DNA from 3 places in the Streptomyces sp. HUAS TT7 genome. Region 3 is predicted to be linked to each of the others. Evidence: riboswitches for the same ligand, from Rfam matches in the RefSeq annotation. Region 3 holds a riboswitch; each other region holds the start of a gene.
What was found. Region 3 has a riboswitch for cobalamin ahead of ACSHXC_RS27900 (HoxN/HupN/NixA family nickel/cobalt transporter). Riboswitches for the same ligand answer to the same signal wherever they lie in the genome.
Positions count from the first base shown of each region.

Region 1: it holds a riboswitch for cobalamin, as region 3 does, so the genes downstream of both, ACSHXC_RS29745 (cobalamin biosynthesis protein) here and ACSHXC_RS27900 (HoxN/HupN/NixA family nickel/cobalt transporter) in region 3, are expected to answer to the same signal.
Region 2: it holds a riboswitch for cobalamin, as region 3 does, so the genes downstream of both, ACSHXC_RS13185 (ribonucleoside-diphosphate reductase subunit alpha) here and ACSHXC_RS27900 (HoxN/HupN/NixA family nickel/cobalt transporter) in region 3, are expected to answer to the same signal.

Region 1 is NZ_CP196175.1:6,613,040-6,618,585, reverse strand. Features, by position in the region: gene ACSHXC_RS29760 (lysozyme) at 1-730, shown strand, start outside; gene ACSHXC_RS29755 (anion permease) at 861-2,129, shown strand; gene ACSHXC_RS29750 (hypothetical protein) at 2,162-2,383, shown strand; cobalamin riboswitch at 2,485-2,623, shown strand; gene ACSHXC_RS29745 (cobalamin biosynthesis protein) at 2,722-3,678, shown strand; gene ACSHXC_RS29740 (cobyric acid synthase) at 3,660-5,228, shown strand; gene ACSHXC_RS29735 (putative cobaltochelatase) at 5,281-5,546, shown strand, end outside.
Region 2 is NZ_CP196175.1:2,972,657-2,978,202, reverse strand. Features, by position in the region: gene ACSHXC_RS13185 (ribonucleoside-diphosphate reductase subunit alpha) at 1-2,256, opposite strand, end outside; cobalamin riboswitch at 2,383-2,511, opposite strand; gene ACSHXC_RS13180 (Uma2 family endonuclease) at 2,648-3,232, shown strand; gene mctP (monocarboxylate uptake permease MctP) at 3,303-4,922, opposite strand; gene ACSHXC_RS13170 (DUF3311 domain-containing protein) at 4,919-5,194, opposite strand; gene ACSHXC_RS13165 (GntR family transcriptional regulator) at 5,325-5,546, opposite strand, start outside.
Region 3 is NZ_CP196175.1:6,198,991-6,204,536, forward strand. Features, by position in the region: gene ACSHXC_RS27885 (Gfo/Idh/MocA family protein) at 1-775, shown strand, start outside; gene ACSHXC_RS27890 (arsenate reductase family protein) at 983-1,342, opposite strand; gene ACSHXC_RS27895 (hypothetical protein) at 1,461-1,742, shown strand; cobalamin riboswitch at 1,935-2,132, shown strand; gene ACSHXC_RS27900 (HoxN/HupN/NixA family nickel/cobalt transporter) at 2,162-3,274, shown strand; gene ACSHXC_RS27905 (ABC transporter ATP-binding protein) at 3,307-5,199, opposite strand.

The sequences.
Region 1 (5,546 bases), 410 kb from region 3:
GCTCACGGGGTTCCTGGCCGCGCTGGCGCTGGGCTGTGTGGCGCTCGCGGCGCTGCCCGGCGCCTCCGCCGCGGACAAGCCGCTCGGCCACGACGTCTCCTCGCACCAGAAGAACGTCGACTGGGGCTCGGCGAAGGACCTGGGCGCCTCGTTCGTCTATGTGAAGGCGACCGAGGCGACGTCGTACCGCAATCCCTACTTCGGGCAGCAGTACGACGGCGCCCGGCAGGCGGGTCTGGTGCGCGGGGCCTATCACTTCGCGGTGCCCGACCAGGCGTCCGGCCGGGCGCAGGCCGACTTCTTCGTGCGCCACGGCGGCGACTGGTCGGACGACGGCTGGACGCTGCCGCCCGCGGTCGACCTGGAGCACAACCCGTACGGCAAGGACGCCAAGGACGGCAGCGGCGGCAAGTGCTACGGGCTGAGTCCGGCCGCGATGACCTCCTGGATCGCGGAGTTCAGCGACGAGGTGCAGCTGCTCACCGGCCGCCGCCCGGTGATCTACACGACCGCGGGCTGGTGGAACGACTGCACCGGCCACAACCGGGCCTTCGCCGCGCACCACGCCCTGTGGCTGGCCCGGTACGCCGACACGCCGGGCCCGCTGCCGGCGGGCTGGTCGTACTGGACGTTCTGGCAGTTCCAGAACGGGAGCGGAAGCCTGCCGGGTGACCAGAATCTCTTCAATGGGTCCTTCGGGCAGTTGAAGCGGTTCGCGGCGGGCCGCTGAACGGCTCCAGCCGGCCAACCGGAAGCGAGAAGTGGCCACAGGCACCGACACGCCCGCCCCAGTTCACCTTCCGTTCACTCAGGTTACTTACGTTCGTCCAGCCACTGACGTCGAACGATTGCCTGGGTAAATGGAACACATCACGCTGCTGCTCGCGATTGTGGTCGTGACAGCTCTCGTGTTCGATTTCACGAACGGTTTCCATGACACCGCCAACGCGATGGCCACCACCATCTCGACCGGCGCCCTGAAGCCCAAGACGGCGGTCGCCATGTCCGCCGCGCTCAATCTGGTCGGCGCGTTCCTGTCGGTGGAGGTCGCCAAGACGATCTCCGGCGGGATCATCGACGAAAAAGGCATCAGAACCGAGGTCATCTTCGCGGCCCTGGTCGGTGCCATCCTCTGGAACCTGCTGACCTGGCTGCTCGGTCTGCCCTCCAGCTCCTCGCACGCCCTGTTCGGCGGCCTCATCGGCGCCGCGGTCATGTCGGCCGGATGGTCCTCGGTCAACGGCTCGACCGTGGTCACCAAGGTGCTGCTCCCCGCCGTCGCCGCGCCGATCGTCGCGGGCATCGCCGCGATGCTGGCCACCCGGCTGACGTACCGGCTCAACCGGAACACCGACGAGAAGGCCACCGCCAAGGGCTACCGCGCGGGCCAGATCGCCTCGGCCGGCCTCGTCTCGCTCGCCCACGGCACCAACGACGCCCAGAAGACGATGGGCATCATCACCCTCGCCCTGGTCACCGGCGGTGTGCTGCACCCGGGCGCGAACCCCCCGCTGTGGGTCATCGTCTCGGCCGGTCTGGCCATCGCGATGGGCACCTACCTCGGCGGCTGGCGCATCATCCGCACCATGGGCAAGGGCCTGACCGAGCTGCGCCCGCCGCAGGGCTTCGCCGCCCAGACCGGTGCCGCCACCGTCATCCTGGCCTCCTCGCACATCGGCTTCTCGCTCTCCACCACCCAGGTCTGCTCGGGCTCCGTCATGGGCGCGGGCATCGGCCGCAAGGGCGGCGTGGTCCGCTGGTCCACCGCCTCCCGGATGGCCGTCGCCTGGGTTCTGACGCTGCCGGCCGCCGGACTCGTCGGCGCGGGCGCGGAGTTCCTCACCAAGCAGGGCACCTGGGGCATCGTCGCCGTCGCGATCCTCCTGATCGCCGGTTCGGGCACCATCTGGAAGCTGTCGCGCCGCCAGCCGGTCGACCACCACAACGTCACCGCCGACGAGATCGGCGAGGCCCCCGCGGCCGAGCCCGCCGGTGTCGTCACCACCGCGATCGCCGCGGTCACCCCGCCGCCGACCGCGGCGGCCGCCGCGACCATCGACCTCAAGGCCACGATCCAGGCCCCGGCCCCGGCGGCCCCTGCCGACCCGCCCACCCCGGCGACGGTCTGACCCCGGTTCTCCGGCACAGCTAAGGAATCCTCATGCACATCGACTGGGCAGCTCTCGGCTCCGTCTTCGGCGTCAGCCTCGTGGTGACCGTCGGCCTGGTGGGCCTGTTCACCCTCGGCATCGTCGGCCTCACCAAGCACGAGGCCGCGGCCTCCGGCACCGGCAATGTGGCGCTGGCCCGCACCGGTGCGTACGTCTGCTTCGCGGCCTGCGCGGCGGCCGTCGCGTACGGGATCTATCTGATCGTCGCCTGACCCACGGACATCACCAGAACCGCCCTCCGGTCCGTTCCGGAGGGCGGTTCTGTGTGGCGCCGCGCACTCTCTCGCACCGCAGGTCAACGGCAAGTTGACGGGTGTTCTCGCAGCGTGGTGGACTGCACCGGCCAGCTACGGCGGCAGAAGAGGAAGCCGGTGCGAATCCGGCGCGGTCCCGCCACTGTCACCGGGGAATGATCCCCGCGAGCCAGGAACTCTCACCGCCGGTCACGTCGAACCAGGGCGCGGACACCCTGAGTGAGGACATACCGCCATGCGCGCCTGCCCGTCGAGACATTCCGGCCCCTCCCGCGACGCCCTGACGGGCTGAGCGCATGCGGGCCGATCGCACCTTCGCCTACGGCGCCACGGCCGGACTCATCGGCGACCTCCTGCTCGGCGACCCCCGCCGCGGGCATCCGGTCGCCGCGTTCGGACGCGCGGCCGGCGCCGTCGAACGCGTCCTGTGGCGCGACCACCGCGGCCGGGGCGCACTGCACACTCTGGTGTGCGCGGGCGGCGCCGCGGGCGCTGCCGTCCTTCTTTCCCGCGCCGTACGAGGCCGGCCCGCCGCATCCGTCGCGCTGACCGCCGCCGCCACCTGGACGGTGGTGGGCGGCACCTCGCTCGGCCGCGAGGCGCGGGCGATCGGCGGCGCGCTGGCCGCGGGCGACGTGGAGGTGGCCCGGGAGCGCCTGCCGCACCTGTGCGGGCGCGACCCGCAGTCGCTGGACGCGGACGGCATCGCGCGGGCCGTCGTCGAGTCGGTCGCCGAGAACACCTCGGACGCGGTCGTCGGCGCCCTGGTGTGGGGCGCGCTCGCGGGCGTGCCGGGTCTGGTGGGCTTCCGGGCGGTCAACACGCTGGACGCGATGGTCGGGCACAAGTCGGCCAGATACCGCAGGTACGGCTGGGCCTCGGCGCGCCTGGACGACGTGGCGGGCTGGCCGGGCGCCCGCCTCACCGCCGTCCTCGCGGCGCTGGCGGGCCCGGACGCCAAGGGCGCGGTACGGGCCTGGCGCGCCGATGCCGCCCAGCACCCGAGCCCCAACGCGGGCCCGGTCGAGGCCGCGTTCGCGGGGGCGCTGGGCGTACGGCTCGGCGGCACGCTCTCCTATGCCGGACGCGTCGAGCACCGGCCGGTCCTCAACGGCCCGGGGCGGGCCGTCGAGGTCGCGGACATCGAACGGGCGGTACGGCTCTCGCGCAGGGTGGGCTGGCTGACGCTGGCCGCCTCCGTCGCGACCAGGGCCGCTGTGAGGAAGGGACGTACATGGGTGGCGGGCTGCTGATCGCGGGCACGACCTCGGACGCGGGCAAGAGCGTCGTCACGGCCGGGATCTGCCGCTGGCTGGTGCGCCAGGGCGTCAAGGTCGCGCCCTTCAAGGGCCAGAACATGTCGCTGAACTCGTTCGTCACGCGCGAGGGCGCGGAGATCGGCCGTGCGCAGGCGATGCAGGCGCAGGCGGCGCGCGTGGAGCCGAGCGCGCTCATGAACCCCGTGCTGCTCAAGCCGGGGAGCGACCGCTCCAGCCAGGTCGTGCTCATGGGCAGGCCGGTGGGTGAAATGAGCGCCCGCGGGTTCTTCGGGGCGGCCGGGGGGTCGTCCCTGGGGAAGGCGCTGCACGGGGGACGGCAGCAGACGCTGCTCGGCACCGTCCTGGAGTGCCTGGAGGAGCTTCGGGGCACTTATGACGCCGTGATCTGCGAGGGGGCGGGCAGCCCGGCCGAGATCAATCTGCGGCGTACCGACATCGTCAACATGGGCATCGCGCGGGCCGCGCGGCTGCCCGTCGTCGTGGTCGGCGACATCGACCGGGGCGGCGTGTTCGCCTCGTTCTTCGGGACGACGGCGCTGCTCAGCCCCGAGGACCAGGCGCTGGTCGCCGGCTACGTCGTCAACAAGTTCCGGGGCGATGTGACGCTCCTGGAGCCCGGCATCGAGATGCTGCGCGGCCTCACGGGGCGGCACACCTACGGGATCCTGCCGTACGCCCACGGCCTCGGCATCGACGAGGAGGACGGCCTCAGGGTCTCCCTGCGCGGGGCCGTACGGGAGTCCGTGGTGGCGCCGCCGGTCGGCGAGGACGTGCTGCGGGTCGCCGTCTGTGCCGTTCCGCTGATGTCCAATTTCACCGACGTGGACGCGCTCGCGGCCGAGCCCGGCGTGGTCGTGCGGTTCGTCGACCGGCCCGAGGAGCTCACCGACGCCGACCTCGTGGTGGTACCCGGCACCCGCGGCACGGTCCGCGCCCTGGAGTGGCTGCGCGAGCGCGGCCTCGCGGCGGAACTGGCGCGCAGGGCCGCCGGGGGCCGCCCCGTACTCGGCATCTGCGGCGGGTTCCAGCTGCTCGGCGAGCACATCGAGGACGAGGTCGAGTCGAGGGCGGGCTCGGTCGCCGGTCTCGGGCTGCTTCCGGTACGGGTGCGGTTCGCCGCCGAGAAGACCCTGGCCCGGCCCGTCGGCGAGGCCCTCGGGGAGCCCGTCGAGGGGTACGAGATCCACCACGGGGTGGCCGAGGTCCTGGGCGGGGACACGTTCATCTCTGATGACAATGGACACAGCTTGGACGGATGCCACGTGGGTGCCGTCTGGGGTACGCACTGGCACGGCTCCCTGGAGAGCGACGGGTTCCGGCGCCGGTTCCTCGAACACGTCGCCCGGGCCGCGGGCCGCCGGTTCGTGCCCGCGCCCGACACCTCGTTCGGCGCGCTGCGCGAGGAACAGCTCGACCGGCTCGGCGACCTGATCGAAGAACACGCGGACACCGACGCCCTGTTGCGGCTGATCGAGCAGGGCCCGCCCGCCGGGCTGCCCTTCATCCCGCCGGGGGCGCCATGAGCACCCCCGCGAGCCCGCGGCGTACAGCACTACTCGAAGGAGAGATCGGCACATGAGCACCCGGTATCCGTTCACCGCCGTCGTCGGCATGGACGACCTGCGCCTCGCGCTGCTCCTGAACGCGGTGAGCCCGGCCGTGGGCGGCGTGCTCGTGCGCGGCGAGAAGGGCACGGCGAAGAGCACCGCCGTACGTGCCCTTGCCGATCTGCTGCCCGAGGTAGGGGTCGTGGCGGGCTGCCGCTTCAGCTGCGATCCGGCCGCGCCCGACGCGCAGTGCCCGGACGGGCCGCACGAGAGCAGTCCCGGCACCGCCCGCGC
Region 2 (5,546 bases), 3.2 Mb from region 3:
CGCCGGGCGCGAGCGCAGGTAGTACGTCGTCTTCAGGCCCTGCTTCCAGGCGTACGCGTACATCGACGACAGCTTGCCGATGGTGGGCGTCTCCAGGAACAGGTTCAGGGACTGCGACTGGTCGAGGAACGGGGTGCGGGCGGCGGCCATGTCGATGAGGCCGCGCTGCGGGATCTCCCACGCCGTGCGGTACAGCGCGCGCACTTCGGCCGGGATCCAGCCGAAGTCCTGCACCGAGCCGCTCGCCTCGCGCAGCGCCTCGCGGGACTGGGCGTCCCATACGCCGAGCTTCTTGAGCTCCTCCACCAAGTAGCCGTTGACCTGGAGGAATTCACCGCTCAGCGTCTCGCGCTTGAAGAGGTTGGAGACCTGCGGCTCGATGCACTCGTACACGCCGGCGATGGACGCGATGGTCGCGGTCGGGGCGATCGCGAGGAGCAGCGAGTTGCGCATGCCGACCTTGGCGATACGTTCCCGCAGGGCCGCCCAGCGCTCCGGCCAGGTCAGCTCGACGTCGTAGTGGTCGGGGTGCAGCACGCCGCGCGCGGTGCGGGTCTTGTCCCAGGCCGGCAGCGGGCCGTTGCGCTCGGCGAGGTCGGTGGAGGCCTCGTACGCGGTCAGCATGATCCGCTCGGAGAGCTGGGTGGAGAGGGCCTTCGCCTCGGGGGAGTCGAAGGGCAGGCGCAGCTTGAAGAAGACGTCCTGCAGACCCATCGCGCCCAGGCCCACCGGGCGCCACTTGGCGTTGGAGCGGCCGGCCTGCTCGGTCGGGTAGAAGTTGATGTCGACGACCCGGTCGAGGAAGGTCACGGCGGTGCGGACGGTCGCGTCCAGACGCTCCCAGTCGATGCCGTCGCCCACGACGAACGCGCCGAGGTTGACCGAGCCGAGGTTGCAGACGGCCGTCTCGCCGTCGTCCGTCACCTCCAGGATCTCGGTGCACAGGTTGGAGGAGTGGACCGTGTGGCCCGGCTCGGCCGTCTGGTTGGCGGTGCGGTTGGAGGCGTCCTTGAACGTCATCCAGCCGTTGCCGGTCTGCGCGAGGGTGCGCATCATGCGGCCGTACAGGTCCCGGGCCGGCATGGTCTTCTGGGCGAGCCCGGCGGCCTCTGCCTTGCGGTAGGCGGCGTCGAACTCCTCGCCCCACAGGTCGACGAGCTCGGGCACGTCGGCGGGCGAGAACAGCGACCACTGGGCGTCGGCGTCGACCCGGCGCATGAACTCGTCGGGGATCCAGTGCGCGAGGTTCAGGTTGTGCGTACGGCGCTGGTCCTCACCGGTGTTGTCGCGCAGCTCCAGGAACTCCTCGATGTCGGAGTGCCAGGTCTCCAGGTACACCGCGGCCGCGCCCTTGCGCCGGCCGCCCTGGTTGACCGCGGCCACCGACGCGTCGAGGGTCTTGAGGAACGGGACGATGCCGTTGGAGTGGCCGTTGGTGCCCCGGATCAGCGAACCGCGGCCGCGGATGCGGGAGTACGAGAGACCGATGCCGCCGGCGTGCTTCGAGAGCCGGGCGACCTGGTGGTAGCGGTCGTAGATCGAGTCGAGCTCGTCCAGCGGCGAGTCGAGCAGGTAGCAGGACGACATCTGGGGGTGCCGGGTGCCGGAGTTGAAGAGCGTGGGGGAGGACGGCAGGTAGTCCAGGCGGCTCATCAGGCCGTACAGGGACGCCACTTCGTCCAGGGCGCGGACCGACTCGTCCTCGGCGAGGCCGGACGCCACGCGCAGCATGAAGTGCTGGGGGGTCTCGACGACCTTGCGGGTGATCGGGTGGCGCAGCAGGTAGCGGGAGTAGAGGGTGCGCAGGCCGAAGTAGCCGAAGCGGTCGTCGGCGCCGTCGGCGAGGGCCGCGTCCACCAGCGCGTCGAGGCGGGCGGTGTGGGCGTCGACGAACTCGGCGGTGCGGTCGGCGATCAGGCCCTCGCGGTGGCCGACCGCGACCGAGGCGGAGAACGACACCGCGCCCTGGGTCGCGGCCTCTTCGGCGATGGTGATGGTCAGGAGCCGGGCGGCGAGGCGGGAGTACGCCGGGTCCTCGGAGATGAGCCCCGCGGCCGCCTCGGTGGCCAGCTCGCGCAGCTCGGCCTCGTCGGAACGGGCGTTGCGGCCCCGCAGCGCGGCGGCGGCGACCCGGCCGGGGTCGGTGTCCGCGAGGTCGGCGGTGAGATCGGTCAGGGTCCGCAGCAGCGCGGTCCCCGGGGCATCCGCCAACTCTTCGGTGATCGCTGAAGCGGGATCCGCAGGGGCGATGGTCACGTGGGGGCACTCCCTCGCTCGGCACGGGGCCCTTCGGAGGAGGCGTCGGCGCGCGTCGGGGCAGCCCTGAGCGCGTCGTCCACCGGCCCAACCGCGAGGCCCGGACGTCTGGCATCCGGTTCGGTCGACCCGGACGCGCCATCGGCAGGTCCTCGGACTCGACCGGCACAAAGACGTACAGGTCATACCGTTGCGGGACAGTTCCGGATTCGAACCGGATTCCCCTGCGGCGACAGCGAGGACGAGCATACATGTGGGGGGCGCTGTCAGCGGCACCCCCCACATGTTGTGTCGTTGTGTTCGTGAGGGGGGGGCAACGGATGGAAGCCGGGCAAGTGTCAGCGGCCTCCGCTATCGTCGATGACAGACCGTCGAGGAAGGGGAGTGAGGCATGGTCGTCATGACTTACCGGGCCCAGATGCAGACCGAAGACTTCGAGACCCTCGCGCGCATAGGTGCCCGCGAGATCGAGGGGCTGCGGCTTGAATTCATTGACGGGAAGCTGGGGGTCAAGGCCGTGCCGGACGGGGACCACGACCGAATCGTTCTGTGGCTGGCTCGCATCTGTATGCAGCATCGGCCTGAGCTGTGGCTTCACGTCGAGCGGGGGTTGGCAGTTCAGGAATACCGTTCGGGTCGCGCGCGCCCGGACGCGTCCATGGCTCCGGACGACGCGTTTGTGGGGCAGGGGGAGTGGGCTGATCCGGCACCCGTCCTCATGGTTGTCGAGGTCACCTCGTACGACGCCGACACGGACGCGCGTGATCGAAACGAGAAGCCGCGCGCCTACGCAGAGACCGGAATCCCTGTGTACCTCCTCATCGACCGGGAGCGCTGCGAGGTCACCGTCCGCAGCGAGCCTGACGGCATGCGTTACGAGAGCATCCGCACCGTGCCCTTCGGTAAGGACATCGAGCTGCCCGAGCCCGTGGGCATCACCCTCCAGACCGAGCAGCTCAAGGACTGGGTGCGCTGAGCACCGCACGCAAAAGGGCCGCCGCATCCCTCTTGGATGTGGCGGCCCTTCCGCGTAGCAACGGGCAGACTCAGTGCGCCGAGCCCGCCGTCGCCGGGGGGAGTTCCGTGGCCACGCCCGGGTCGCCGGCGTCCGCCGTGTAGTCGGCGGGGGAGGTCTCGTCGATGCCGTCGGGGGCCTTCAGGGCGCGCAGGACGACGGTGAGGACCACCGTCACCACCACGTTCAGGACGAACGCGGTGAGGCCGATGTAGCCGATCTCGCCGATGCCCGGGATCTCCTTCGAGGAGCCGCCGAAGTGCTTCTGGGTGGGCGAGGCCACTCCGTACGCGGCTAGGGTGCCGTAGACCATGCCGACCGCCCAGCCCGCGAGCAGCGCCCAGCGGTGGAACCAGCGGGTGAACAGGCCGCCGACCAGGGCCGGGAAGGTCTGCAGGATCCAGATGCCGCCCAGGAGCTGGAAGTTGATGGCGACCGTCTTGTCCATGGTCAGGACGAAGACCAGCGCGCCGACCTTCACCACCAGCGAGACCAGCTTGGAGACCTTGGCCTCCTGCGCGGGCGTCGCGTCCGGCTTGAGGAAGTCCTTGTAGATGTTGCGGGTGAAAAGGTTCGCGGCCGCGATCGACATGATCGCCGCCGGGACCAGCGCGCCGATGCCGATCGCCGCGAAGGCGACGCCCGCGAACCAGTCCGGGAACATGTCCTCGAAGAGCTGGGGGATCGCCAGCTGGCCGTTCTTGACCTTGACCCCGGCCGCGATCGCCATGAAGCCGAGCAGCGCGAGCAGGCCCAGCATCAGCGAGTACAGCGGCAGGATCGTGGTGTTGCGGCGGATCACGTTGCGGCTGCGCGAGGACAGCGTCGCGGTGATCGAGTGCGGGTACATGAACAGCGCGAGCGCCGAGCCGAGCGCGAGCGTCGCGTACGTCCACTGGCTCGACTCGCCGGGCGCGATCGCGCCGGTCGGCTTGCCGCCGGGCGGGCCCGCGAACTTGTGCTGCGCCGCGCTGAAGATCGCGTCGAAGCCGCCCAGCTTGATCGGGATGTAGATGATTGCCACCGCGATGACGAGGTAGATCAGGCCGTCCTTCACGAATGCGATCAGCGCGGGCGCGCGCAGGCCGGACGAGTACGTGTACGCCGCGAGCACCGCGAACGCGATGAGCAGCGGCAGGTCCTTGACGAACCAGTTGTCGGACTCGCCGCCCACGCCCATGACGTCCAACACGGCCTGGATGCCGACCAGTTGGAGCGCGATGTACGGCATCGTCGCGAGGATGCCGGTGACCGCGACCGCGAGGGACAGGCCCTTGGAGCCGAACCGGCCCCGCACGAAGTCCGAGGTGGTGACGTAGCCGTGCTTGTGCGAGACCGACCACAGGCGCGGCAGGAAGGTGAAGATCAGCGGGTACACGAGGATCGTGTACGGCACGGCGAAGAAGCCCGCCGCGCCCGCCGCGTAGATCGCCGCCGGGACCGCCACGAACGTATAGGCCGTGTAGAGGTCGCCGCCGAGCAGGAACCAGGTGACCCAGGTGCCGAACGACCGCCCGCCCAGGCCCCATTCGTCCAGGCTGGCCTCGTTCTCGGCCTTGCGCCAGCGCGCGGCCATGAAGCCTATGACCGTGACGGCCAGGAAGAAGAAGATGAAGACGCCGAGCGCGACGCCGTTCACGCCGTCCTTCACTTGGACGCACCCCCCTGCTTGTCGGACGTGGAGGCGGTGCGCGAGCGCTGGTCGTGCTGCCACAGCTTGTACGCGACCATCGTGAGCGCGGTCGAGATCAGCACCCAGAGCATCTGGTACCAGTAGAAGAACGGGATGCCGCCGAGCACCGGGTCGGTCTTGGCGTACGAGCTCACCCACAGCATCGCCACGAAGGGCGCGATCAGGCAGAGCGCGATGACCACGCGCAAGGGCGTGATCACCGGTCTCTTCACTTCTGTCGAATCCGGCATTGGTGGCTCCGTCCCCTCACGATCACCTGTGCGTTGGATCACTTGTAATGCGCAGGAAATCTAGGGGAGAGATTCGGTCAAGGGAACCCCCGTCCGGATTCCGGACGGCTCAACGGCCGGGAGGGCGCGCTCAGTCGGCCGGCCGCTTGAGGCGGGCCACGAACTTGTACCGGTCGCCCCGGTACACCGATCGCACCCACTCCACCGGTTCGCCCTGGCCGTCCAGGGAGTGCCGCGACAGCATCAGCATCGGCAGGCCGACATCGGTGCCGAGCAGCCCGGCCTCGCGCGGGGTGGCGAGCGATGTCTCGATGGTCTCCTCGGCCTCCGCGAGGTGCACCCCGTACACCTC
Region 3 (5,546 bases):
GGCGGCGGCCGCGCTCGCGGAGGAGCACGGGGTGGCGGTGTACGAGGACGCCGACGCGCTGTTCGCGGACTGCGACGCCGTCGCCTTCGCGCTGCCGCCGGACGTCCAGGCCCCGCTGGCGATACGGGCCGCACAGGCGGGCTGCCACCTGCTCCTGGACAAGCCGGTCGCGACGAGCGTGGCGGGCGCCCGCGAGCTGGCCGACGCGGCCGGGCGCGCCCGGGTCGCCTCCGTCGTCTTCTTCACGCTGCGGTTCGCGAAGGAGACCGCGGCGTGGGTGGCCCAACAGGCCGCCGTGGACGGCTGGTTCACCGGACGGGCCCAGTGGTACGGGTCGCTGTTCACTCCGGGCGCGGAGCGCGGTCCGTACGCCGCGTCGCCCTGGCGGGGTGAGAAGGGAGCGCTCTGGGACGTGGGCCCGCACGCGCTCGCCGTGCTGACCGGGGTGCTCGGCGAGGTGACCGCGCTGACGGCCGCGGCGGGCCCCGGCGACACCGCGCACCTGATCCTGCGCCACACCTCGGGCGCCTCCAGTACCGCCGACCTGAGCTTCACCGCACCCCCGGCGGCCGCGGGCGTCGAGGTCTCGGTACTGGGCGAGTCGGGCGCGGAGGTGATGCCGGGCTGGGGCGGCGCGCTGGACGCGTTCGCGGGAGCGATCGACGCCCTGCTGGACGCGGCCCGAACCGGGGTGCCGCACCCGTGCGACGTACGGTTCGGGGCACGCATCACGGAGCTGCTGGCGGACGCGGAGGCGCAGTTGGGCAGGGGCTGAGCGGACTTGTGGAAGCCGACTGCGGTACCTGCATCCTGCTAGGGGCGCGGGGCTGTGACATGGTGCGGCTCCGCCGCGATGGGGTCCCCTGTTCATGAGGGAGAAACCGAGAGCTTGGGGGAGCGACCGGCCACAGCCGGTCCGCAGCCGAAAACCGGCACCCCGCGAGGGGGCCGCACCCCGCACGGGAAGCCGCTCCCCGCGAACTCAGCGGGACAGCGCGTCGCGCACGGCCTCGTCGGTGCGGGCAACCACCGCAGACCCGTCGTCCGCCGTGATGATCGGCCGCTGAATCAGCTTGGGGTGCTCGGCGAGCGCGGAAACCCACCGCTCGCGGGAGTCGGCGTCGCGAGGCCAGTCCCCCAGTCCCAGCTCCTTCGCCGCGGCCTCCTGCGTGCGCGTGATGTCCCACGGTTCGAGGCCGAGCCGGTCGAGCACGGCCCGGATCTCGTCGGGCGAGGGCACGTCTTCGAGGTAGCGGCGCACCGTGTACTCGGCGCCCTCAGCGTCCAGCAGGTCCACCGCGCTGCGGCACTTCGAACAGGCCGGGTTGATCCAGATCTCCATGCCCGCCAGGCTACCCGCGGTCCGCCCCCAAAGCCCGGCTGGCCAGGGCCGATTGTCAGTGCCCCCCAGTAAAATTGAGGCAGTAAGTGAGGGTTCCCGACTGCCCAGGAGGATGCCCATGACCGCTGCCGTACTCACCTCGCACGCCCCGAAACAGTTGTCCCTCCAGCCTCTTCACAAGGTGCCGCTTCCCGCCGGGCGTCCGCGCGTGTGGTACGAGTCCCACAACCGGCGTCTGAAGGCCATGCGACTGGCCATCGCCCTGCTCGACACGGGGGTGTACCGGCCGGAGCAGGCGCCGGACCGCAAGATACGCACCGTGGCCGCGCTCATCGGAGTGCACCCGCCGTCGGAGACGACCTGCCGGATGGTGCGTGCGCTGATCTACGACGGGCGCTGAGCCCCGCACCACGGCCCGGTCACGCCTTCGGGAAGCCGCAGGCGTGATCCGGGCCGGCCGTCAACTCCCTACGGCTGCTGCGGGCGGCCGGAGCGGATGCGTGCGCGCATCCTCGCAGGGCCGTGCCCGGGTGGCCCGTGTGATCTTCGATACCGGCACAGGTGTGCAGGTAGGCAGGCAACTCCCCAGCGTCTAGGGTGACCGGGCCGTGGTGTTCGGGAAGACCGGTGCGAAACCGGAGCGGCCCTCGCCACTGTGATCGGGTTCCCCGGGTTCCGGGGAGCCGCCGTCCCCTTGTGACGCCACTGGCCAGGATCCATCTGCCCGGGAAGGCCGGGACGGAGGCACCCGCCCGTCAGCCAGGAGACCGGCCGCGGCATCTCACGAAGTGATCCACGAGGTGCTGGAGCGTGACCCGCATGACCCTGCCCATTCGCACATCCCCCGAGACGGGCGCCGCCGCCGCGCCGTCCTTCCACTGGCGGCGCGAGGACACCGTCCGCACCGCCGTCCTGCTCGCGGTGATAGCCGCCCTCCATGTCGTCGCCTTCGGCGTCCTGTTCCTGCTGGTGGCCCCCGAGCACTACGCGGTCGGCACCAAGACGTACGGCATCGGCCTCGGCATCACCGCGTACACCCTCGGCATGCGGCACGCCTTCGACGCCGACCACATCGCGGCCATCGACAACACCACCCGCAAACTGATGGCCGACGGCAAGCGGCCGGTGTCCGTGGGCTTCTGGTTCGCGCTCGGCCACTCCAGCGTGGTCGTGGTCCTCACGGCCCTGGTGGCGGGCGGCGCCCAGCTCGCGGGCACCCTGATGAACGAGGACTCCACCACCCACCAGGTGATGGGCGTGGTGGGAACCACCGCCTCCGGCTCCTTCCTCTACCTCATCGCGGCCCTCAACCTGGTGGCCCTGTTCGGCATCCTGAAGGTGTTCCGGGCCATGCGGGCGGGTGCGTACGACGAGAAGGAGCTCGAAGCGCACCTGGACTCGCGGGGCTTCATGAACCGCATCCTGGGCCGCTTCACCAGGTCCATCTCGCGGCCCGGCCAGATGTTCCCGCTCGGCTTCCTCTTCGGCCTCGGCTTCGACACCGCGACCGAGGTCACCCTGATGGTGATGGCCGGCACCGGCGCCGCCGCCGGACTGCCCTGGTACGCGATCCTGTGCCTGCCGCTGCTGTTCGCGGCCGGGATGAGCCTCTTCGACACCCTCGACGGCACGTTCATGAACTTCGCCTACCAGTGGGCGTTCTCGAACCCGGTCCGCAAGGTCTACTACAACCTCACCATCACCGGCCTGTCGATCGCGGTGGCCTTCTTCATCGGCACCATCGAACTGGTCGGCGTCCTGCACGAGAAGCTCGACCTCACCGACCCGGTCAGCGGCTGGATCGCCGGCCTCAACCTGGACAACGTCGGCTTCGTCATCGTCGGCCTGTTCGTGGTGGTGTGGGCGGCCGCGCTGGCGTACTGGCGCCTTGGCAAGGTCGAGCAGAAGTGGGCGGCGGGCCCGGGTGCGTGAGGGGCCGGCCTTTTGCATAGGCCCCGGTGCGTTTACGCACCCTCCCGCTGCCCCGGCACTCCTCCCCGGTCGTTCTGGAGCGTCCACAGCTCCTTGAACAGGCCTTCGTCTGCGACGAGTTGGGTGAAGGTGCCCTCCTGGATGACGCGGCCCCGGTCGAGGACGACGATGCGGTCCGCGATGGCGACGTTCGCGAGGCGGTGGGTCACCAGGACCACCGCCCGGTCACGGGCGATCGTGCGCAGGCCGGTGAAGATGCGGTGCTCGGCGCGCGCGTCAAGGGCGCTCGTGGGCTCGTCCATCACGAGCAGCCCGGCCGGGCGGTGGAAGGCCCGCGCGATCGCGATCCGCTGCCACTGCCCGCCGGACAGCTCCACACCCCCGAACCACTCCCGCGCGAGCAGCGTGTCGAGCCCGCTGCGCAGCCCGTCGACGACCTCCGCAGCGCCGGAGTGGGCGGCGGCCCGGCGCACCGACTCGTCGCCCCCGTGCGGCTGCCCCAGCGTGATGTTGTCGCGCGCGGACATCGGCCAGTGCGCGAAGTCCTGCGGCACGACGGCGGTCTGCCGCCACAGGGCCAGCGGATCGCACCGCTCCACCCCGACCCCGTCCCAGGTCACCGCCCCTTCGCTGGGCAGATAAAGGCCGGTGAGCAGCTTGCTGAGGGTGGTCTTGCCGGACCCGTTCTCGCCGACGAGCGCCAGCACCTCGCCCTTGCGCACCTCGACCGTCACCTTCTCCAGGGCGGGCCGCTCGCTGCCGGGATAGCGGTACGTCAGCGACTCGGCCCGTACGACGTCCGGCGCGGGCGGCGCCAGTGTGCCGCGCGCCATCCGGTGCCCGCCGGCCTCCTCGATGAACTCCGCCCAGTCGTCCAGGTACAGCCCGGTCCGGAACAGCCGCGTCCCGTACCCGACGACACCGTGCAGCGAGGAGGCGACCGTGCGCAGCGCGAACACCGCGGTGCCCGCCGACGCCACCGACATCCGCCCCGACCCGAGCAGCCAGGCGAGCGCGCCCCACACCAGGCCCGCCGCGAGCCCGCCCGCCAGGGCGCCGGTCACCGAGTAACGGGCGCCCTGGTGCACGGCCTTGTCGGTCGCCGCGTCTACCCGCCGCCCGATCGCCCGGTACCGGTCGAGCAGGAAGTCCGCCATCGTGCAGGACCGCAGCTGGTCGGCGGTGTCCTTGTCGATCACGAACCAGCGCAGCAGACTCAGCGTGCGCCGCTCGGCGCTCATCGCCCGCGACGCCTCGTAGTGCACCCGCGCGGCCTTCACCCCGGCGATGCCCTGCGGCAGCGCGGCGAGCAGGAGCAGGGGGAGCAGCGCCGGATGAAGGACGGTCACGACCCCGGCCGCCGCGACCAGTGAGGCCACGCACGCCATCAGGTCCTGCGAGTCGGTGAGCAGTTGCTGGGCGACCTCGGCGCCCCGGTCGGCCGCCTCGCGCTTGTCGTTGAACCCGGGCTGGTCGTACGCCGACAACTCGGCCTGTACGGCGGCCCCGAGCATCTGCATCTCGGCCTCGCGGGAGATCCGCGGCGAGAGCCGGCCGGAGATGTTCACCACCACGATCCCGAGCAGCGCCCGCAGCCCGGCCGCCCCGGCCAGCACCGCGATGGACGGCAGCGCATCGCGCAGCCGGTGCGCGATGTCGCCGCTCGCGATCAGCGCGGTGATCGTACGCGTCGTGGCGAGCAGCCCGAACGCCTCGAAGAACCCCGAGAGCGCCTGGCAGCAGAGCAGCACGAGCACGGCGCGCCGGTCCACCCGCCAAGCCAGCGCCAGCGCCTTCCGCACGAGCTGAGGCAGCCGCCGCGCCATGGTCCGTGTGGTCACCGGCCGCCGCTGCACCGCCTCCAACGAGCTTGACCGGTACCGCAGTTGCTCATCGACGGGCTGCCCGCCCAACACCTCCGCCATGCCGCCCCCTAGCTAGGAATCCGCCTACTTTCCCGCACGGATCCCCCAAGGGGACCGCCGCGTACGGTGATCCACCCAATGGGGGGACCGAACCGGAAAACGCGCCGAGCCCCGCCGCCCGGGAGGGGCAGCAGGGTTCGGGGTGTCGCGGAGCCGCGGGGGCTTAGATGTCGAAGTACAGCACGGAAGCCATTCTGACCTGCGAGTATGTGACCTTGATGACGGGCCTGGTGCACAACGGGTGCACACTGTGCACCCGCCGGGGCTGCGGACCGGAGGGGCACCATCCGAGCGGCAGTCCACCTACCGGGAGTCCCCTGGGCGCCCATGCGCACTTGCGTGCGCCC